3 regions of the Proteus vulgaris genome follow, and region 2 is predicted to be linked to each of the others. Evidence: predicted binding sites of a transcription regulator. Region 2 holds the regulator's gene; each other region holds the start of a gene.
The links. Region 2 encodes Fur, which represses iron uptake genes when iron is present. Its sites were predicted from a motif close to ATAATAATGAGAACNACTATCAA; they were not measured.

Region 1 (8,134 bases), 980 kb from region 2:
CAACACACGAGAATTATCGTATCTATAGCGCAGAGGCCATTATTGCCGCTGATCCAGAGTTAATTGTTATTACAACACAAAGCCAGAAAAACCAAACAGGTACAATAAGAGCGTCTGAAGGATTAGCTTCTGTGCCCGGTGTGTCAATGACTCAAGCATGGAAAAATCAACGCATTATCGAAATTGATCAATCCCTTATTTTAGGAATGGGGCCTCGTATTGTGGATGCCGTAGAATTATTGCATCAACAATTTTACCCCGCTGATCTAGTAAACGGTAATAAGGTCGAATAATAAGTAGGAATGATTTAATAATGAAAGAGTCAGTCGCAACACATATTATGCCCCCTTCTACTGAAATTGATCTCACTGCTCATTTCGCTTTAGAAGGTGATAGCCCTTTTCGAGATAGACATGCCACCATGCCATGGCGAGGTTCTTTACCTATTGCGAAAGAAGAACAGCAATCCACATGGCAAGCCTTATTAGAAAGTAAAACACCAGCCTGCAAACGTTTGTTGTATATTCATATTCCTTTTTGTGCGACTCATTGTACGTTTTGTGGATTTTATCAAAATAACTATCACGAAGAAGCCTGTGCACGCTATACCGATGCATTACTGCGTGAGATATCGGCTGAGTCAGATAGTTTACTTTATCAATCAGCACCAATCCATGCGGTTTATTTTGGTGGTGGAACCCCTTCTGCGTTATCAGCTAAAGATCTTTATCGTGTGATCACGCATTTGCGCCAATCCCTCCCTTTAGCGCCAGATTGTGAAATCACCATTGAAGGTCGCGTTTTAAATTTTGATGATAATCGTATTGATGCTTGTTTAGATGCAGGCGCAAACCGTTTTTCTATTGGTATTCAAACCTTTAACAGTAAAATTCGTAAACGAATGGCAAGAACCTCAACGGGTGAAGAAGCAGCCAAATTTATGAAAGGGCTTTGTTTGCGCGATCGTGCTGCCGTGGTGTGTGATTTGTTATTTGGATTACCTGGGCAAGATGCGACGAACTGGCAAGAAGATCTCACTATTGCTCATGATATTGGTTTAGATGGTGTCGATCTCTATGCATTGAATTTATTGCCTAATACACCATTAGGTAAAGCGGTTGAAAATCAACGAATTACTGTGCCTTCACCAATACAAAGACGCGATCTTTATCTTCAAGGTTGTGACTTTATGGAAAATGTGGGCTGGCGTCAGATCAGTAATAGCCATTGGGCAAGAACAACCCGTGAGCGCAATCTTTACAACCTATTAATCAAGCAAGGGGCAGATTGCCTAGCTTTTGGTTCTGGTGCTGGTGGCTCAGTGAATGGTTATTCATGGATGATTGAACGTTCACTTGATAATTATTATCAAAAAATCACAGATAACCAAAAGCCCTTAATGATGATGAGTCGTACAACCGATAGTGGTTTTCGTTGGCGTCATGAGTTACAAGCTGGCATTGAGTGCGGACGTGTTGACTTAGCCAAGTTAAGCCCACAAGCGACTTTACTCTCCCCTTTATTAAATCAATGGTATCAAGCGGGTCTTGTTGAAGACGATTTTCTTTGTATGAAATTGACCAATGAAGGTCGATTTTGGGCAAGTAACTTACTGACATCCTTACAGCAATTAATTTTGCAATTAAATACACCTCGTTAATTTTATTACCCTGAATATTAATTAGAAGATGGAAACAACATCATGAATACTGAATTACAACAATTTTTAATGACTGAGCCTGATGGAACATTGGAAACTATTGCTACACAATTTAATACCACATTGTTGGAGGTTGTGAGACATTTACCATCACGCTCATTAATGAGTGGCGAACAATTCGATACTGTATGGGATAGTGTGATGAAATGGGGTAATGTCACCACGCTTGTGCATACTCAAGATGTTATCTTAGAGTTTAGTGGTGAGTTGCCAAGTGGTTTCCATCGTCATGGCTATTTTAACTTACGAGGTAAAAAAGGAATGACTGGCCATATTAAAGCCGAAAATTGCCAATCCATCGCAATGATCGAACGTAAGTTTATGGGTATGGATACCGCCTCTATTTTATTTTTCAATCAACAAGGCGTTGCTATGTTTAAAATTTTCCTTGGACGAGATGAACATCGTCAATTATTGCCAGAGCAACTATCAGCCTTCCGTCAATTAGCACAACAATTAAATAAGGAATAATTGCACGTGAAAACTTGGGTTATTTTTGGTGCTGGCGGTAAAGGGATTGGCGCACATATTGCAGATATTGGCGTTACACAACAACGCCCTATTGTGGCTTTAGTTCGTTCCGAAGATGCGGCCAATCGTTTAGAAGAAAAAGGGATCAAAACAGTTATTGGTGATGCGATTGATGCTAAAGCGGTTGAAGCTGTTTTAACACTAGCAGGAAAAGAAGCAGACATTATCTCCACAATGGGCGGAGAAAATGATTATCTTGCGCATAGAACCGTGATTGATACTGCGGAAAAAATGGGGTTTCAACGGATGCTCATGGTTTCTTCTTTAGGCTGTGGCGATAGTTGGGTTGCTTTATCTGACAGAGCAAAAGCCGCTTTTGGGCAAGCCGTTAGAGAAAAATCATTAGCTGAAGTATGGCTGCAAACTAGCCGTTTTGATTATGCGATAGTAAGACCTGGCGGATTACTGAATGGTGAAGAAACGGGTAAAGCTCAGCTTTATCAATATGAAGAGACTCACGGCTTAGTTAATCGTCGTGATGTCGCGCGTTTGGTGACTCAACTTCTTGAAGCCGATCTTCTAGATGATCAAGTTTATGCAGTGGTTGAACCGGGTTTGGTGCCAACTAAATCATAGATATTAATATCAACACAATTAGCTTAAGAGATAACCTATGTGTTATCTCTTTTTTCTTGCTTTTATTGTGGTCAATAACTCACATTATGATGAGTTTTCTGCTCACAATGAAATTTCCTCAATAGACATTTGTCACTTTACTGTCTTAATGGGGGTAACTTGTGGCATAATGCGGCCCCATTACCTTTTGTCATTCACTAATAATGAGTATTCGTCTTGTTAATCAGCAATAATATCACTATGCAGTTTGGCTCGAAGCCACTGTTTGAAAACATTTCTGTCAAATTCGGTGGCGGAAATCGCTATGGTTTAATCGGTGCTAACGGTAGCGGTAAATCAACCTTTATGAAAATTTTAGGTGGCGATTTAGTGCCAAGTAGCGGTAACGTATTTCTTGATCCTAATGAGCGCCTTGGTAAATTAAAACAAGACCAATTTGCTTATGAAGAATATACAGTGCTTGATACTGTGATTATGGGGCACACTGAACTTTGGGAAGTTAAACAAGAGCGCGAACGCATCTATAACTTACCAGAAATGAGTGAAGAAGATGGCTTACGAGTTGCCGATCTGGAAGTAAAATTCGGTGAAATGGACGGTTATACCGTTGAATCTCGTGCTGGCGAATTGTTATTAAATGTAGGCATTCCATTAGAACAACATAATGGCCCTATGAGTGAAGTCGCACCAGGTTGGAAATTACGTGTGTTATTAGCGCAAGCCCTATTCGCTGATCCGGATATTTTGTTACTGGATGAACCGACGAATAACTTGGATATTGATACTATTCGTTGGCTTGAACAAACGCTAAATGAACGTAACAGTACCATGATCATTATTTCCCATGACCGTCACTTCTTAAATATGGTCTGTACGCACATGGCTGACCTTGACTACGGTGCATTAGCCGTTCATCCAGGTAACTATGATGAATATATGTTTGCTGCAACCCAAGCGCGTGAACGTTTATTAGCGGATAATGCGAAGAAAAAAGCACAGATTAATGAATTACAATCTTTTGTAAGTCGTTTCAGTGCTAATGCATCTAAATCACGCCAAGCAACCTCTCGTGCTAAGCAAATTGAAAAAATTCAATTAGCTGAAGTTAAAGCATCAAGTCGCCAAAACCCATTCATCCGCTTTGAACAAGAGAAAAAATTATTCCGTAATGCGCTTGAAGTGGAAAATATCTCTAAAGGCTATGATGATAATGCCCCACTGTTTAAAGACGTCAATATGATGCTTGAAGTGGGCGAAAAAGTTGCCATTCTAGGTAATAACGGTGTGGGTAAATCGACGATGATTAAAACATTAGTCGGTGAATTAACACCAGATACAGGCCGTTTAAAATGGTCTGAAAACTCAAATATCGGTTATTATGCACAAGATCATGCAACTGATTTTGAAGTAGATATGACCGTATTTGATTGGATGAGCTTATGGATGAAACCAGAAGACGACGAACAATCTGTACGTAGCGTATTAGGTCGTTTACTGTTCTCTCAAGATGACTTGAAAAAATCAGTTCAAGTTTTATCTGGTGGTGAAAAAGGCAGAATGTTATTTGGTAAGCTGATGATGCAAAAACCAAACATTCTGATTATGGATGAGCCAACCAACCACTTGGATATGGAATCTATTGAATCACTGAATATGGCATTAGAACTTTATCAAGGTACTCTGATTTTTGTTTCTCATGACCGTGAATTCGTAAGTTCATTAGCAAATCGTATTATTGAAATTACACCTGAAAAAGTGACTAATTTCCAAGGTACTTATGATGAGTTCCTTGCCAAAAAAGGTGTTACACTTTAATTTCACAGCAGAATTAAAGTAATAAACAAACAAAGGCTTGATAACTATTTATCAGGCCTTTTTTATTGTAATCAAAAGATCCCGATAATTTCGCCCTCCTATTTTTATTTCATTTATGACTCATTCTATTTTTACGGCAATACAAATATAAATGATTATCATTTATATTGACTGACAGTCAGTCGTTAGTGTATGTTACCGACCACGAGTCAATCATGGTTTATTTCATTTTTTGGGATCATTATGTTGCTACTACCTCAAACAATACATTGTCCAAATAAGCAATTAAAAAATTATTGGAAATGTGGCTATTCTTTTGTTTTACCGACATTAATTTCACTAAGCGTGATGTCACCTTCTTTCGCATCAGAAAATATTGAAAAAATTATTGTTACTTCTGCGCCAAGTTCGTCGTCTGATGCACAACCTTACGGATATGTTGCAAAACAACAGACAACGGCAACTAAAAGTGATGCCACTTTATTAGAAGCACCACAAATGGTTTCTGTTGTTAATCGTAGCCAGCTAGATAACTTGCCCTCTGAATCTATTAGTCAAGCATTACGTTATAGCTCAGGGGTTGTGAGTGAAAAATTTGGCGCTTTTGGAAGCGGTATTGATTATTCAAAAATGCGCGGATTTGATGCTGATTATTATTTAGATGGCTTAAGAATGCTTGGTAATAGTGGTATTTGGGCGCCACAGATTGATAGTTGGAGTTTAGAAAGTATTGAAGCCGTACATGGCCCGGCATCTGCCTTATATGGACAAGGTGGTGCAGGTGGCGTGATTAATATGACATCGCGTCGCCCTTCCGCAGAAACGCAACACCAAGTGCAATTACAAGCGGGTAATAATAAAAATCATGGTATTAAATTTGATACCACATCAGCTCTTAATGAGGATGAAACATGGTTATATCGTGTTTCAGGGTTAGCGCTTGAACAAGAGTCGCAAATTCCCTCTTCTCGTCAAACTCGTTTTCTTATTTCACCGGCTATCACTTGGAAACCGAATGATGCACTGAGTTGGACAATATTGGGACAATATCAAAAAGAGCCTCGCCTAGGTTACTACAATACGCTACCGGCTCAAGCATTAGGTTTATTACCGAATCCTAATGGTAAAGTTGATCCTAATCGAAATTATAATAATCAAAGTCATGATAATTCACATCGTAAACAACAGTCGTTAACTTCATTGTTTGAATATGAATTGTCCCCACAGTGGCAATTTAAGCAAAACACTCGTTTTATGAAGGTTGATACGGAAATAAGCCGTGACTATACCCGTGGTTTTTTACCTGGTGATCGCTTATTAACTGCGGTTTATCAGGAAGCACCAAGTAAATCAGAAACATGGGTAACTGATTCACAATTAATTGGTAAATTAGCAACATGGGATATCAATCATACTGTGATGGCTGGTTTTGATTACCAGCATGGCTATATGACAAAAGATTGGTGGGGCTCACAAACGGTTAGTTTTGATCCGTGGGCATCACATCACAAGCCTGATTTTGAGCCTTACCCGGTTTCTCGTACTTCCACAAAACAACAATTTGATCGCTATGGATACTACTTACAAGATCACTTGCGTTGGCAGCAATGGAATTTATTACTCAGTGGCCGTTATGACAGTGCGGACTTAGATACACATAATCAAATATCAGGTACGACACAGCAAAGCCATAACACAGCATGGAGTCATCGTGTTGGTTTAAGTTATCAATTTAATAATGGGTTCTCACCATGGATAAGTACATCTGATAGTTTTGATCCTGTATTGGGCACTGATGCAGATGGAAAAGCTTTTATTCCAATGAAATCAAAACAATATGAAGCAGGCGTTAAATATCAAAATCCTGAGTTAACACAACTGGTTAGTGTTTCTGTATATCAATTAACCCAAGAAAATGTCACAACACATAATCCTAGAAATCCTGATTATTATCAGCAATCAGGTGAAATTCGTTCTCGTGGACTTGAGTTTGAAAGTAAATTAGTGCTAACGCCACAAGTTAATATGATGCTCAATTATGCCTATCTTCATAATATTGTGACATCGACTAGCGATCCAACCACCTTAAATAAACATCCTGTTCAAGTACCTACTCATACGGGATCTGCATGGATAGATTATCGTTTCCATCAGCCTTATTTAGACGGTGCATTATTAGGTGCGGGTGTCCGTTATTTAGGTTCAACTTACGGCGATAATACAAATACATTTAAAGTACCCGCAGTATGGTTAGGGGATGTGAGTTTCCGCTACCAATTATCGGCAATTAATCGTGAATTACAGGGTTTAGAATTAGGATTAACTGTCAGCAATATCACGAATAAATCCTATGTTTCTAGCTGTACTAGTTCGACTTATTGCAGTGTGGGAAGCGACCGTGTTGTGCTTGGTGTCCTCAATTACTATTTTTAGGAAATGAACATGGATAACTATCGACGTTCATTACTAAAAGGTGCCAGTGCATTATCGTTACTATTAGCAAGCCCTTTTCCTGTTTATGCAAAACCAAAACAGAGAGAAATCGTTGACATTCTGGGAAGAGAAATTGTATTACCACAAGAATTAACACGTATTTATGTGGCAGATAGTGGGTTATTTTTACTTTATGCTTCATTAAATGAAGGCGCTCTTTATGAGCGCCTTATCGGGATGCCTTCTGCATTTCGTACCGCCGACTTAAGTTTATATCATCAATATACGCGAGCATTCCCCCAATTATTGGCATTACCTGAATTTACGGCTATGTCGAGTGGGCATTTTAATAGTGAGAAACTTATCGCGCTAAAACCTGATGTCATTATTGTGGCGGTTGGAACTTATCGTGCAATTAGTGTTAATGGTGTGCTGGATTTATTAACGAAAGCGAATATTCCTGTTGTGGTGTTTGATTTGAGTATCGACCCACTTAATAACACGCCAATTAGCACATCTATTATGGGGAATTTACTGGGTAATATTTCACAAAGCCAAGCCATGAATCAATTTCGTGAAAAACAACTCACTTATATTTCTCAGCAATTAGGAAAAAAAACATTTAAACGCCCTAATGTGTTATTTGAACGAGCAGCGGGCTTTACACCTGAGTGTTGTCTTTCTTATGGCAATGGCAGTATGGGACAAATGCTACAAAATGCAGGTGGGCAAAACTTAGGTTCAGAATATATAAAAGGCACTTATGGGGTTTTGAACCAAGAAACGGTGATTTATGCCAAACCCGATAAAATTTTTTTAACAGGGGCTGATTGGAGTGGCTATAACCCGTCAGGTGATTGGATTAACTTAGGGCCTGGTGCAAATTTAGATTTGGCAAAACAGCAACTTGAAATTTTAATGCAACGGCTTGCCTACAAAACACTCGATGCGGTTAAAAATAAACAAGTATATGCCCTTTGGCATTCATTTTATGACAGCCCTTTTGGTTTTATTGCAATCTTACAAATGGCTAAATGGCTACACCCTGATCGCTTTTCT
Region 2 (8,134 bases):
GTGACCGTGATAGAAAAGAGTTAACACCAAATAGTCCTGATTACGGTAAATACAAAGCCAACCTACACCATTCTACTTTCAACGCTAATCTAGACTTCTCATCAGGTTACCTAGGTGATTTTATTGGTATTGATTTAGCTGCCTTTGGTGCGGCTGAATTGAATAATAGTGGCCCTGCTGCACCTAATGAAATCGGTTTTAGTGATGCAAAAAGTCGCTGGGATGAAAAATGGACTGGCGATCGCAGTGGTATGAGCGTTTATAAAGCAGCTGCGAAATTCAAATTAGGCAACTTCTGGGCACAAGGTGGGTATATTCAACCTAAAGGCCAAAGTTTATTGCGTCCACATTGGAGCTTCTTACCAGGAACTTACCGCGGTGCTGAAGCTGGTGCAGTCTTCGATTTCGATAAAAGTGGTGAATTATCTTTCTCCTATATGTGGACAGATGAATACAAAGCACCATGGTATCGGAATATGTATAACTTCCGTAAAGCTGATCTAGAAACGAATATCAGCTATCTTCACTCTTTCGGCGCCAAATATGATTTTAAAAACAGCCTTGTGTTAGAAGCTGCATTTGGTCAGGCTGATGGTTATATCGATCAGTATTTTGGTAAAGTTTCTTATGATTTCCCAATTGCTGACAATGCATTAAGAACGTCTTACCAATTCTACGGTGCTAAAGATAAAGTGACCGGTGGTGGCGTTAATGATGTTTATGATGGGCTGGCATGGTTACAAGCACTGACTTTTGGTTATACCTACAATGTATTTGACTTCAAAGTAGAAGGAACATGGGTTAAAGCTGAAGGTAATCAAGGTTATTTCTTACAACGTATGACTCCGGGTTGGGCGACATCAAATGGTCGTCTTGATGTGTGGTGGGATGGTCGTTCTGACTTTAACGCCAACGGTGAAAAAGCACTTTATGCGGGTGTAATGTACGACCTGAAAAATTGGGATCTATCTGGCTGGGCGGTAGGTACTTCTTATGTTTATGCATGGGATGCTAAACCAAGTGGTAAAGCCATTTATGATCAAGGTCAGCGCATCAGAGAAAGTGCGTGGAATGCGGATATTATGTATACGGTTCAAGAAGGTCGCGCTAAAGGGACACTCTTTAAGCTTCATTATACCCGTTATGATAACCATTCCGATATCCCAAGTTATGAAGGTGGTTTTGGTAATATCTTCCAAGATGAAAAAGACGTTAAATTTAACGTAATTATGCCATTTACTATTTTCTAATATCAGAGTGAGGATAAAGTGTATTAATTGCACTTTATCCTGAATAAAAATAAAAAGCTAAATACGATTACGATAAGTAAAAATAACTAATAGAAAGAGTAGGGATAAATTAAAAAGAATAAATATTATTCTCAAAAATTAGCCTCGTTAATAAAGTGAAGTTGTCAGCAGTAGTAAAAAGTAGAAGTAAAGTCGTCATGTCATGTTATGTCGTCTGAGATAAATGTGAGTGGGTTATGTTTATCTCTTGAGCTTCAGTTATTTCGCAAAATTTGCGTAAGGTATTTACCCTAAAAGGCAGTCAGAGTGGGTATCGTAGTGGGGGGTAAATACCTTTATTTTTAAATCCTTTCTTTTTCGTCCTTTTCATCCTTGTGCGTTTTTTCATTCTATGGCAAATTTCTTCTCATTCATTTTATCTCTCCTTAATTTATTATTCTGCATTGAATACTATTTAATAATGCACGTTTTCAGGAAGAAGCATGTTAAAGCGATTGGATGATTTTTTATTAGAACCACCATTGAAGCCTTTTAAAGGTATAAAACGATTTATTGTTGAATTTCTTTTTTTTGGTGTGAAAGAAGCGCGTTCTTGTTTATTTGCGGGATTTTTCTTTTTTATTTTATTTGTAACACCAAGTAAAGGAATATTAGGGATACCTCGTTATGACGTTTTACTTATTCTCGCTATTGCTTTCCAATTATGGATGGTATGGGGAAAACTCGAAACATGGGATGAATTAAAAGCGATCTGTTTTTTCCACATTGTTGGTTTTGTGATGGAATTATTTAAAACATCAGCGGCAATTGGATCGTGGAAATACCCTGATTTTGCTTACACTAAATTGTGGGAAGTCCCTTTATTTACAGGGTTTATGTATTCCGCGGTAGGAAGTTATTTAATTCAAGCATGGCGTTTTTTAAAAGTACGAATTGAACATTATCCACCTTATTGGATGGCAACTTTGGTTGCGCTCGCTATCTATATTAATTTCTTTTCTCATCACTTTATCGGTGATTATCGCTGGTATTTAACTGCCTTTATTTTAGGTCTTTATGCCCGTAGTGTGGTTTATTTTACGCCTTATGATACAGAGCGAAAAATGCCACTATTATTGGCTTTTGTTCTGATAGGTTTCTTTATTTGGCTTGCTGAGAATTTCGGTACATTTTTTGGCGTATGGCAATATCCTAACCAAATTGGTGCTTGGTCTGCTGTACATGCAGGAAAATGGGGCTCTTGGTCACTGTTAGTCATTGTTACATTTACTATCGTGGTTCATTTAAAACATATTAAACACAGTATCAGTGTGGCTAAGTAGAGTTATCCTCGGATTTTAGGCAATAAAAAGGAACTGTAGACAGTTCCTTTTTTTTACTGAGAGATTATCCAGAATGAATTATTTCTCATCATGTGCGTGGCTATCTTCTTTACAATTGCCTTCAGCACAGTGGCCATATAAATAAAGGCTATGATTGGAAAGCTTGATACCATGACGTTCAGCGATGTTTCTTTGGCGCACTTCAATCGCATCATCTGTAAACTCGATAACTTTACCACAATCAAGACAAATTAAATGATCGTGATGGTGTTGTTGAGTTAATTCAAATACTGATTTACCACCTTCAAAATTATGTCGGGTAACAATACCAGCATCGTCAAATTGGTTTAAGACGCGATACACGGTTGCCAGACCAATCTCTTCACCGATATCGATGAGTTTTTTATAGAGATCTTCAGCACTGACATGATGGCACTCAGGATCCTGGAGCACTTCCAAGATCTTTAAGCGAGGAAGTGTAACTTTTAACCCAGCATTTTTTAACGCTTTATTATTGTCGGTCATGCGGATTTAATCCTGTTGCTAATGGTGAATTTAATTTTTGTGCTCACTAATAGGGTTGATTCATTAACACTCGGGTGAATAAATAACCTTATTGATTATAGGCATGATATTTAAAAATAAACACCCCTACCTATCACACTATCTTAGCACACCATTGAATAATTATCATTCTCAATATTGAGTATTTATTTATCCCAGAATTTCATCTAGGCTCATTTCTTCTTTGATTTGAGCAACCCAAGCATCAACACGCTCTTCGGTTAATTCTGGTTGACGGTCTTCGTCAATCGCAAGGCCGATAAAGTGATTATCATCTGCAAGCCCTTTAGAGGCTTCAAAATGGTAACCTTCTGTTGGCCAGTGACCCACAATGACAGCACCACGAGGTTCAATAATATCGCGGATTGTGCCCATTGCATCACAGAAGTATTCTGCATAGTCCTCTTGGTCGCCACAACCGAACAGTGCAACCAGCTTACCGTCAAAATTAATATCTTCTAGTGTTGGGAAAAAGTCATCCCAATCGCATTGTGCTTCACCATAATACCAAGTAGGAATACCTAGTAACAGAATATCAAATGCTTCGATATCTTCTTTACTGGATTTTGCGATATCATGAACTTCGGCATTATCAGCCCCCAGTCTTTCTTGAAGCATTTTGGCAATATTTTCAGTGTTGCCGGTATCACTGCCGAAGAATATACCTATGATTGCCATAAAGTGAGATAACCTCTTTTATTCTATATTCGTTATACTTCAAATTGTTGCGTTGTTGGCTACGTTAATTCGTACTAATTACATACTTTGTATGTACCAGTAACGCCTTTACTTACCACCTAGCCACACTTCAAAATAGTTAGAGTATATTTGTCTGTGTTTGAACAATTACTAGTGAAAAATAAACATCTTGTTTTCATAATAGAAAACTAAAAAACGTATTTTGACGAAAATAGCAGTGTAATTCTGTCGAATTTGTGTGGTTTAGCTGCTAGCTATTCTCATTTTGATGTATTTTCAAGGCGTGATTTTGCGCCAATTGTTCTAGTAATATTTCTTCAATAAGCTCGCTACGGCTAACATTTCTTGCAGTCGCCAACTCATTAAGTGCATTCACAGCGTCCTCATTTAATTTCAACTCAACTCGACGTAAACCATTGACTCTGTCTCGTCTTAATTGGTTGCGTTTATTAATTCTAAGCTGTTCATCCCGAGAAAGCGGGTTTGTTTTAGGTCGCCCAGGTCTGCGTTCATCTGCGAACAAATCCAGTGTGGTGCGATCAGTTTGTTCTTTTGCCATAAATTTTGCTGTGAAAGGGCGTATACCAATGACTAAATTGCGAAACGCCCAATAATACCCCACATAGTGGCGTCCTGCCACTGCTTCCTGAGTTTAACCTATTGTCATTTGGTCTTTTTATCGACAGATTGCGTGATTAAGTACAATAATTATACATTCAGCTAAATTATTACTTTCTTAATGGCGTCACTTTAGGCAATAAATTAAGCTTTGGATAAAAAACGACGAATAGCGTTAATAACAGTGCTAGGCTTTTCTGAATGTACCCAGTGTCCAGTATTTGCTACGACAAAAGCGCTAGCTTGCGGAAATTGGCGTGCAATATCATTACGGTATTCATCTAATATATAAGGTGATAAACCACCGCGAATAAATAGCACCGGATAATTCCAAGCAGGAACTTCTTTCCAACCAATAATGTCTGAATAAGCATTTTTGATTGCAGATAAATTAAATAGCCATTCACCACTTTTAAATGATTTAAGTAAAAACTGAATAACTCCCTCTTCTTTAATAAAGGGACTCATAATTTCTACTGCATCTTGACGTCGTGTAACTTGAGCTTTACTGACGGCTTCGAGTGCCGCAAAAATGTTATCGTGGCGACGGACATTGTAAGCTACAGGTGACATATCTATTACGACAATGCGAGCAATTCGCTCTGGTGCTAATGCCGTCATTGCCATTGCTATTTTTCCCCCCATGGAGTGCCCAATAATGATGGCTTTTGAGATATGTAAACTATCAAGTAATGTAAGTACATCTTGTGCCATATCTTGATAGTTCATACTTTCGCTATGAGGAGAATGTCCATGATTACGCACGTCAATTTGGATCACGGAGTGGTCTTTGCGTAGATCACGCCCTAATATGCCTAAATTATTTAAGTCACCAAAAAGACCGTGGATCAAAACAATAGGTAAATCGGATGCAGGTGCTGTTTCAGGTTGATGTAATTGATAATTTAATAATGTATTGAGTTTCATGTTAATGACCAAAAAATAATTGCGATTTTTTCTATGATGACATGCACAAGGTGCTAAGCCAACTTATCGTAATAATATGCGTGAGTGATTAAGAGCAGAAATAATTGATAAGGGAAATTTATAAAAAACTAGATAAGTGACATTATCTAGATATTTATTCTAAACTTATTTAAAAAGTTGAAATCTTGATATTGCTCAAAAATAAATATTTAGAATTTTATATTATTTGATGGTTGGTGTAGTGTGAGAAGGCGGTATTTGAAGCAGGCTTTGTTTGAATAAGTTCAAAGAATAGAAGATGATACCGAGATAAACAATAGGATAAATACCAAGCTTAGCCATTGAAATGGCTGGATCTTGTATAGATCTTCTTTAAGTTATTGAAATTTTACCTATTTTGTTTTTAAAGATTATATCTTATAATCCTAATTACTTTTTTTTGAAAACAGTACTGGGTAGCAATGAAAAAGATAGAAATTGATGACGAACTTTACCGCTATATTGCTAGCGAAACTAGACATATCGGTGAAAGCGCTTCAGATATTTTAAGGCGTCTACTGAAGCTTGATGCCAAACAGCCCGTACAGCCAGTCGTTGTCACTGAGTCAGTACAAGCACCTGTTATTAAACAGGAAGCTGAACCTAAATCGATTACACCAGCAAAAAATCCGGTCCGTGAAATGCGAGAACTGTTGTTATCTGACAGCTATGCAGAAAAAACAAAATCAGTTGATCGTTTTTTACAGATCCTTTCTACGTTATATAGCCTAGATAGTGCTACTTTTACTCAATCTGCTGAAACAGTACATGGACGAACACGCATCTATTTTGCTGGTGATGAACAAACATTACTCGATAGTGGACGTCATACAAAACCGCGCCATATTTCAGGCACGCCATTTTGGGTTATTACTAACTCCAATACAGAGCGTAAAAGAACAATGGTACAAAGCATCATGCAGGATATGCAATTCCCTGCGAATGAGATTGATAAGGTGTGTGGAACTATCTAACCACTATTGTTAATTGATGCATTGCAAAGGCTTTTGTTTAAAGCGTGCTTGTGATGTCAAATAGGAGAAGATTTGTGGCAATTCATCCAAGAGCAGGGCAGCATACTTGTCAAAGTGATCTGATTAATGTGGCACAATTAACGTCGCAATATTATTCACTTAAACCACAAGCTAGCATTAATGCTCATCGTGTGAAGTTCGGTACATCTGGCCATCGCGGAAGTGCAAATCGCCATAGCTTCAATGAAGCCCATATTTTGGCAATTGCACAAGCTATTGCTGAAGTACGTGCAAAAAATGGAGTAACAGGGCCATGTTACGTGGGTAAAGATACTCATGGACTGTCAGAGCCTGCATTTATTTCTGTTTTAGAAGTACTCGCTGCTAATAAAGTGAAAGTGATTATTCAAGAAAATAATGGCTATACACCCACACCGGCAGTCTCTTTTTCTATTTTGACTTACAACGATGCACATCAAGATATTGCTGATGGTATTGTGATCACGCCATCACATAACCCACCTGAAGATGGCGGTATTAAATATAACCCATCAAATGGCGGGCCTGCTGATACCGATTTAACTTCTGTTATTGAAAAACGTGCTAATGAACTGCTTGAAAGTAATTTAGCAGGGATCAAACGTCTTTCTTATGATGAAGCCTTGGCGAGTGATTATATTGAAGCTCAAGACTTAATTATGCCTTATGTCAAAGCGTTAGGTGACGTTGTTGATATGGAAGCCATTAAGAAAGCAGGCTTAAAATTAGGTGTTGATCCATTAGGTGGTTCTGGTATCGAGTACTGGAAACGCATTGGTGAATATTATGGCCTTGATCTTGAATTAGTTAACGATCAAGTCGATCAGACATTCCGTTTTATGACGCTCGATCATGATGGCGTTATTCGGATGGACTGTTCATCACCTTGGGCAATGGAAGGTCTATTACAACTGCGTGATAAATTCGATTTAGCTTTTGCTAACGATCCTGATTACGATCGCCATGGTATTGTGACACCGTCTGGTTTAATGAATCCTAACCACTACTTAGCGGCTGCAATTAACTATCTTTTCCGTCATCGTCCACAATGGGCTCAAGATGTAAAAGTGGGTAAGACACTGGTTTCAAGTGCAATGATTGATCGTGTTGTGGCAGATTTAGGTCGTGAACTTGTTGAAGTACCAGTTGGCTTTAAATGGTTTGTTCAAGGTTTATTTAGTGGTGAGTTTGGCTTTGGTGGTGAGGAAAGCGCAGGTGCATCTTTCTTACGGTTTAATGGCAAACCATGGTCAACCGATAAAGACGGCATCATTTTATGTCTGTTAGCTGCTGAAATGAAAGCGGTAACAGGCAAAGATCCGCAAGAGCATTACAACGAATTAGCACAACGCTTTGGTTCACCAAGCTATAATCGTATTCAAGCATCAGCAACTCATGAACAAAAAGCGCTGTTGTCACGCTTATCACCTGAAATGGTGACTGCAAGCACATTAGCAGGCGATCCGATTACTGCACGTTTAACACATGCATCAGGTAATGGCGCATCTATTGGTGGCTTAAAAGTGATGACTGATTACGGTTGGTTTGCTGCTCGTCCTTCTGGTACTGAAGAAGCATATAAGATTTACTGTGAAAGCTTCCGAGGCCCTGAGCATCGTGAATTAATTGAAAAAGAAGCGATTGAAATAGTAAATAATGTTTTTGCTAACAAATAAGTTAGTGCAATAAACTATTTATATAG
Region 3 (8,134 bases), 1.4 Mb from region 2:
AGTAAGCAATATTTAATCCCCAAAGAATAGAGAAGGTCATCCAGCCACGGCTTGTTTCACGAGCAATAGCACCCATTACTGAAACACAAGGGACATACAGTAAAACAAAGATTAAATAGCTGTATGCAGCAATGCCAGAGCCAAATTTAGCCCCCATGGTACCCATAGTGCCGGTATCCATTTCACCATCGCCTTTACTTGCTTCAATTGGATTAGAAAGTGCAGCTAGGGTAAAGGTCTCTTTTAAGCTATCCCACGTTTCACCAAAGGCGTCACTAATTTCACCCCAAAGATCGAATTCTTCAGGATCAAAAGGCTCGTTCACAATGCTTTCCGCGGTATAAAGGGTATTTAATGTTCCCACAACCACTTCTTTTGCCATCGCCCCTGTTACTAAGCCTACCGTTGCTTGCCAGTTATCGTTATGAACACCAATAGGTTGTAATAATGGAGTGATCACTTTACTGACCGATGCCAAAGCAGAGTCATTGATGTTATCGGCAGGTTTACCTGAGAAGGTAAAGCTATTTAATGCACCGATAAACATACTGGCAATAATGATGACTTTACCTGCACGTACCACGAAACCTTTTAGACGTTGCCATGTTTGCATGAGTAACGTTTTTAGGTGAGGAATGTGATAAACAGGCAGTTCCATCACGAAAGGTGACGCTTCACCGCGCATAATGGTGTGTTTTAGCAGTAAGCCTGTGAGGATAGCAACCACAATACCTAAAAGATAAAGTGAGAAAACAACACTGGCACCGTTTTTACCGAAGAAGGCCGCCGCAAATACCGCAAAGATAGCTAAACGAGCACCACAAGACATAAATGGTGCCATTAATACTGTGATTAATCGTTCTCTTGGAGCATCGAGGGTGCGCGCACCCATAATGGATGGCACGTTACAACCAAAGCCGACAATCAGCGGTACGAATGATTTACCCGGCAGACCCAAAGCCTGCATCAATCTATCCATAACAAATGCGGCGCGAGCCATATAACCTGAATCTTCAAGGATGGATAAGAAGAGGTACATCATCCCGATTTGTGGCACGAGTGGAAGAACAGTATTGATACCACCACCGACACCTTGTGCAAGGAAAATGGTTAACCATTCTGGGAAGTTAAAAGTTGCACCAATCCATTGAATACCATGGATAAAGATGGCTTCAGAACCTCCCTCAAAAGCAGGTTGTAATGCACCACCGATGTTAATCGCCAAAACGAACATTAAATACATGACAAACAGGAAGATAGGTACACCTAACCAACGGTTTAATATCACTTTATCGATATTTTGAGTCAGGATGTTTGGCTTAATAGATTCCATATTAATCACAGTATGACAGATGCGCTCAATATTTTGATAACGGGCATCCGCAATGACTAATTCTGGTTCATTATTGTGCTCATCTTGAATTCGCTGACGAATTGCTTTGATATCTTCGGTGGTAACTTGAGCACGTTGATGGGTATAAATATCCCCTTCCAAACACTGTAATGCCATCCAACGGCGTTGCTGTAAATTAAACTCATCATGATTAATTTTTTCAGCGAGTGCCTCGACTTCATTAAGTAACCATAATGGGTAAGACGTTAGTAGTTCTTGTGGTTTTTTCTTTTCAGCAGGGAAAGTATCAATCGCTTCTTTGAGCTTATCCATTCCCGATGCTTTAGTTGAAACCATTGGAATAACAGGGCAACCCAGTTGTTCAGACAATGCTTTGATATCAATTTGCATATCTTGATGTTCTGCAATATCGAGCATGTTTAATGCCACAATGCAGGGAATGCCTAACTCAAGAAGTTGTAATGTCAAATAAAGGTTACGTTCAAGATTAGAGGCATCAACAACGTTAATCAGCATGTCTGCTTCATTACTTAAAATGAAATGACAGGCAATTTGCTCATCAAGTGATGTCTGTTCTGAGATTGTCGTTAAAGAGTAAGTGCCGGGTAAATCGACGAGCTCAATTTTATGATTTGTCGTTGTGAAACGACCAACTTTGCGTTCGACCGTCACACCCGCCCAGTTACCTACGCGCTGGCGAGAGCCTGTTAACTGATTAAAAAGTGTTGTTTTACCAGCATTGGGGTTGCCGATAAGGCCTATAGTGAGAGGAGTCATAATAGTGGTGCCAATAGTTGTCTTGCCTGGTTGAATGAGAAATAACGATTATTTTTCGTTATGAACCACTTCGCTAAGGTTGATAAGTGCGAGATCTTTTTTTCTCAAAATGAGGGATACTCGGTGCGTTTCTATTTGAATAGGATCACCCAGTGGTGCGATACGAATAACGTTAAACACAGCGCCAGGCAACATACCTAAAGATAATAATTTTTGCCTGTATGCAGGGCTAATCTGAGGTGAGTAGCTCAAGATTTTATAACTGTGATTTGGGATCAGTGACATAAATCGTTCTTCCACGAATATTGATACAAAAAATAATGATACTGATAATTATTAACGTATATAAAAATTCACATAATAAGAGTCAGGATAATTATAATAAATATTTTTAATGCTAATGAGAATTATAATTATCTTTATTGGGTATAATTTAGCCTACTCTACACTTATCCACACTTGATTTAAATCAACCAGAGAAAAGATATTGGGAGGAAATCAGACTGTTTTCTCTATCTGTTACTAGACAAAAACAAAATGTGAAGAGTTGAGATGTCAATGTAGCAACAAAATAACAATCAATTAATAATATTAACTGGTCACCAGATGAAAGTAGATTTTACTGAAATTTAAAAACGGGTTTCTCATCATAATTAAATAAGAAACCCGCATTAAGGGCGTGAGATTGTTAGCTAATTAGTGAGTTTGCTGGTGGCTAAAAAGCTGGTAAATATTGTTAGGGGTATAACTATCATCTTCGAATGAAACGACCCAATCAGTAATTAAATCTATATTGATGGGATAAATTTCACCTTCTTGCATCTCTCTAACATAAAATGGCACGTTGAGTAATTTGGCATAAACAGTGTCACCATCACGAGACTGTGGCACAAACCACATATGTTCAAGCTCTTTTTCTTCCTCTTCACCATAAGGAATACCGAATTTGATCATAAATTGCCAAGGATTTTCGGTCTCTTCGGGTTTTTCTTTACCTAATAATTTCGAAAGAAAACCGTTCTTTTTTTCGACGGGGGGTTGATTGTAGTTATCAAACATAGAAACAAAGTATTCCCAGCGTCGTTTGGCTTTTTCAGACATTTCATAGGTTTCTTCATTGCTACGTAGTAGCATCATTGCTTGCTGCTCTTCATAACCTTTAAAGAAGGTTTCTAAAACAGGATTTTCTTCATTGGTTCTAAATAGCATAGATGAAGGGTGTTGGTGATACTCGTCACGATCGGCTAGATCACCTAAGAAAACGCCGTTTGGTGCGCCTTCAGTGTCGTAACGCATCTCTTCTAAAGATCTAAGGTTTTCGAGAGGTGTTGATTGATTAATATGGCGGATACCTTCTTCAAAAGGTAAGGCAACAAGATACTCTAAACCTGATGATGTTTGCCCACAAAGCATTGGTTCACCAAATTCGATTTGGCGATGATTAATACTGTTGTTAACAAAGCAGCGGAAGAGATCAGGGATACCATAGTAAGATTCAAGCATACTTGGAATAACTAAATCGACTTCAGTTAAGCCACAGCGTGCGAGCCCATGAGTATGGAACCAAAACATGGTTGGTGGATCATTTTCTGTGTCATAGACAGCATGAATAACATATAAGCTTTCTACTTCAGGATAGAGATCGGGGGTTTCTAATTGAAAGCGGATCCACTCTGGTGATAAGGCTTTACCTGCTGCTGATTCATCTAATGCCAAAACCATTTCAGGAGCAATGATATTTAGAAAATTCAGTTGATGGCGGTAACTTGCTAAGGGATGCAACGCCTCAGTAAATAGCGTTTCTAATAATAAATCTTGAGTTGTGGCATTTGCGTGCGCTAATAATTGCGGGGTAAGTTCATCTGTTGAATACATTGGGCGTATTTCATAATCTTCATCTCTAGGGTAAAGACAGACAAAAAAATGCAATTCATTATCGCCATGTTGGCAACGATAGAAAAAACCATCATCAATATTTTCACTCAGATAATTGATTTCACCATCAGTATAATCCGTCTGCTCTTCTAGGCGTTGCTCAATAAGTGCATAGTTTAGTGGCTGTGCAGGAAAAGCCACTATACGAGAGGGCACTTTTTCTCCTTGCCCGGCTGCGATATCTAAGTACTGCTGTCTGTTATCCATATTTCTTATCACTCGTATATTTATATTAAAGATAGAAAAATAGAATATCAGGGATGATAAGAGAGGAATAGGCGGAGTTATCTGAGCTTGATAGGTTTGTTTATGTCATCACAAGAAAAGGGTATTTTCAAACATAAATCAAATATGAAAAAATAGATCGTATATAAAAATTAATGGATATCAATAATTTATTGATATCCATTAGATGTAAGATAATCAAAGAAAATGATTAGCCTTTTGATTATTTACCTTTCAGTAATTGCATGATGTCTTCAGTTTTTTCTTCATCGTCATCATCTTCAAACTCAATACCAAGTTCAACCATTAATTCGTCAATGCGATCAAGGGTTTTCTCAGTATAAGCCTGTTCTTCAGCATTAAGTTTTTCACCATTTTCAAGGCGAGACAGTAATTCATCTAAACGAGCATCGTTTTCTAACAAGTCTAATTCTTGTTCAGGTGTTAAACGAACCGGCTCTGCTTTGACTGGCGCGGGTTTTTTCTTCGTCACTTTAGGTGCATCACCGACAATCAGAGGGATTGGTTTTTTACTACCAATACGTGGATCTTTCGGTGCTGTATTTTTAGTTTGGTTTTTATTTTCCATTTCCTGCTGACGGTTACCAGCAGGATTGCCGCGGTGTTTCTTTTGACGTTTGCGTTCACGTCCTTCCGCGTTCAGCTCTTCACGTGTTTTTTTACGTGTTTTTGCTGCGGGCTTTCTTTTAATCATATTCATAATGGTAACTCGGTAGTGATCTTCTTGGTTGCGCAATCTATCAGAAACAAATTTTCAATAAAAGCGCAAATTTAAGACAATTTAATTTTTGCTCACGTACAATGTGCGGTTCATTTCACTATACTTTACTGTGTTGTGACATTCTTTAATAACAAAATTAAATTTATCAACTTAACTTTCTATTTATTATGACATTATCATCTGCGCAATTGCGTAAACCGGTATATTGGTGGGTTATTGGCTATGCGGCACTGTGGATCTTAGTCAGCTATCTTTTTGACCCTACGGTGCCTTATGATGCCGTAGAAGCGGTCAATTGGGGCACCAATGGAGGTTGGGGTTCCCCTAAAAATCCTTGGTTTGTTGGCTTTATAATATCACCTGCTATTTATGGCGGTGTCGATTTTAGCTTTTATTGGTATTTTATCCACTTTATTGTGATTGCCATTGGGTTATTAGGTGTCTGGAATTTAGCTTATAAATTGACACGCAACACTAATCTTGCATGGTTTGCCATGTTAGGGCTTAATTTATCTGGCATTATTAACTTCGATATTATCCCTTATAACGATAACTATATTCTAGTCGGTTGCTGGGCTTGGGCTCTTTATTTTTTCCTCTGTGCAATCAATGACAATCAAAAATATTGGATTGGCTTTGCTATTGTTATGGGTATTGCCACAATGGGGAAATACTCATCACTAGCTTTTATGGGTTCTGTCTTCTTATTAAGCCTATTTGTCCCTAAAGTGCGAGTGAGCTATCGTTCACCTTATTTTTATTTGGCGATTGCGATTTGGTTTGCTTTTGTTATCCCTAATTTTATTTGGTTATGGCAAACCGACTTTGCCGCGTTTAAATGGGTTGATTCTCAAATAGAGAGCCGTTTTAATTTGCGTACAACGCGTGCTGCACTGACGGTTTTTTATCCTATTATCTTGATGTGGGCAATATTACGTCTTTATGGTGGTCGATTAAGTTGGTCTGCATCTCCAGATAGCCAATTATTGAATTTTATTTTGTTATTCCCATTAGCAATTATTTTTACTTGGTTTAGCTTTCATGAAGGTGGCCGTATTACGGAGTGGTTACAGCCATTTATGTCGATAGCGACTGCACTTTTTGTGGGTTCAATTAGTGTCATGCCTAAGCGTTCATTGCGTGGTGTATTGTACGGTTTAGGTGTGTTTGGCATGTTGGTTGTTTCTGGCTATACCGTCGTACAAGCAGCTAATGTGCGTAATGCGGGTCAAAAATTTATTGGTATCAAAACATTTGTGCAAGAGGTTGAACAAGCTTGGCATCAACATTATCACACCCCGTTAGCGTATGTGGGTGGTGAATATATGCATGAATGGGTAACTTTTTATGGTAAAGATAGGCCTCTATCTTCACAGCCTTGGATATTAGAAGAAAATGTGCAACCACCTAATATCTATAATCGGCATATCACGCTTCAACAATTAGAAGAAAAAGGCGTCGTATTGATTAGCGAAGTGGGCTATTACTGTGAAAAAGCCTCTTTTGATAAAGGATTAAAATACTGGCCAAGTTTAAAAATAGTTGATACTCAAGAGATAATGTTTCGTTCTGAGCCAAATGCTATTGCAGAGCCCGTTTGTATTGCATTTGTGGCTCCAAGCACTCATAAGGAAAAGTAGAAATGCGTTACGCTGATATTCAGGTTGAAACACCAAGATTGATTTTACGTCCCTTTAAAATGGGAGACGCTGAAAATTGGTTTAATATTATGAGTTCACCTGAAGTCACTCGCTACTGGAGCCATCTTCCTTGGCAATCACTGCAAGAAGCGCAAGAAGATATCATTCAAGATATTACGCATATGGAAAGAAAAGAGTATCTGCGCTTAGCGGTCATAGAGAAAGAGACAAATACACTAATGGGAATGTGTGTTTTCTTTAATCATTATCCTAGCTCCCGACGAGGCGAAATAGGGTATTGCCTTGATACACCATATCAAGGGAAAGGGATCATGAAGGAAGCCATGGTTGCGTTTATCACGTACCTACAAACACATTTATCTGTTCGTCGTTTAGAAGCGGATATTCATCCGAATAATAAAGCATCAGCTGCTTTATTAGCGAAGTTAGGTTTTGAACAGGAAGGATATCTTAAACAGCGTTGGATAGTGGGTGATGAGGTTTCTGATTCTATTGTTTTTGGTTTGTTGTTGCCCACAAAAGCAGAGTAATTGCAGAAAATAGAAAGGCACAAGTGGCATATAACACTTGTGCTTTTAGCTACTTAGCCAAAAAATAGGCTTGATTTTTTAAGCTTAAAGTTTGGTTTACTGCAAAAATATCACCACGTATTTCTGGAATACCAAACGATTTTAACCGAGCGCTATGTTTCTCTAAATAAGCTTGAGCATTTTCTTCTGAATCAAAAAGATAAATCCCACCTGCTTTTTGGGTTTCTTTATTTTCAGTCCAAATTTTCCAAATAAAGCCAGGCTCTTGATTGATTGATGCAGATAATGCATCCATAGCTTGTGTCATTTCATCTCCGAAAGGACCATGATAAGGGAAATCTACTTGTAAAAGTACGTGCATAATCACCTCTTTTCTTATAAAAAACGGCACGTTATTGGTGCCGTTTTATCTGTATCATGATGATCTTAATTTATTGAATATTAGAATAAAGAATTCAAATCAATCACATGAGTATCAATCAGCAATATTTTTAAAATAAATAGCAGTGAAACAATCACAACACATAGATTAATTTCTTTCCAGCGGAAAGTACCCACTTTCATAACACAATAAGCAATAAAGCCTAGTGCGATACCTTCTGTAATTGAGAAGCTAAATGGCATCATGACTGCGGTGATAAAAGCAGGAACGGATTCTGTTAAATCATCCCATTTCACGCGTGTAAGGCTGGATGTCATTAATACACCCACATAAATCAGTGCACCTGCTGTCGCATAGCTTGGTACCATACCTGCTAGTGGTGATAAGAAGATAGCGAGTAAGAACAGAATACCCACAACAACTGCAGTTAAACCTGTGCGACCACCAACAGAAACACCAGAAGTACTTTCGATAAAGGCGGTTACGGAAGATGTTCCCATTGCAGAGCCTGCAACAGAACTTAAGCTA

Region 1: the regulator Fur is predicted to act here: its motif matches at 4,782-4,804, upstream of LW139_RS10510 (TonB-dependent siderophore receptor).
Region 3: the regulator Fur is predicted to act here: its motif matches at 2,526-2,548, upstream of feoA (ferrous iron transporter A).

Annotation. Positions count from the first base shown of each region.
Region 1 is NZ_CP090064.1:2,130,226-2,138,359, forward strand. Features, by position in the region: gene LW139_RS10485 (heme/hemin ABC transporter substrate-binding protein) at 1-293, shown strand, start outside; gene hutW (heme anaerobic degradation radical SAM methyltransferase ChuW/HutW) at 314-1,660, shown strand; gene hutX (heme utilization cystosolic carrier protein HutX) at 1,703-2,191, shown strand; gene LW139_RS10500 (NAD(P)H-binding protein) at 2,198-2,827, shown strand; gene LW139_RS10505 (ABC-F family ATPase) at 3,044-4,642, shown strand; gene LW139_RS10510 (TonB-dependent siderophore receptor) at 4,886-7,075, shown strand; gene LW139_RS10515 (ABC transporter substrate-binding protein) at 7,085-8,134, shown strand, end outside.
Region 2 is NZ_CP090064.1:1,150,901-1,159,034, forward strand. Features, by position in the region: gene chiP (chitoporin ChiP) at 1-1,250, shown strand, start outside; gene LW139_RS05475 (DUF817 domain-containing protein) at 1,733-2,572, shown strand; gene fur (ferric iron uptake transcriptional regulator) at 2,651-3,097, opposite strand; gene fldA (flavodoxin FldA) at 3,287-3,814, opposite strand; gene ybfE (LexA regulated protein) at 4,086-4,394, opposite strand; gene ybfF (esterase) at 4,598-5,380, opposite strand; gene seqA (replication initiation negative regulator SeqA) at 5,842-6,393, shown strand; gene pgm (phosphoglucomutase (alpha-D-glucose-1,6-bisphosphate-dependent)) at 6,468-8,108, shown strand.
Region 3 is NZ_CP090064.1:4,131,829-4,139,962, reverse strand. Features, by position in the region: gene feoB (Fe(2+) transporter permease subunit FeoB) at 1-2,131, opposite strand, end outside; gene feoA (ferrous iron transporter A) at 2,180-2,416, opposite strand; gene LW139_RS19550 (DUF4026 domain-containing protein) at 2,828-4,273, opposite strand; gene yihI (Der GTPase-activating protein YihI) at 4,515-5,012, opposite strand; gene LW139_RS19540 (glycosyltransferase family 39 protein) at 5,201-6,673, shown strand; gene LW139_RS19535 (GNAT family N-acetyltransferase) at 6,676-7,224, shown strand; gene LW139_RS19530 (monooxygenase) at 7,274-7,585, opposite strand; gene LW139_RS19525 (NCS2 family permease) at 7,666-8,134, opposite strand, start outside.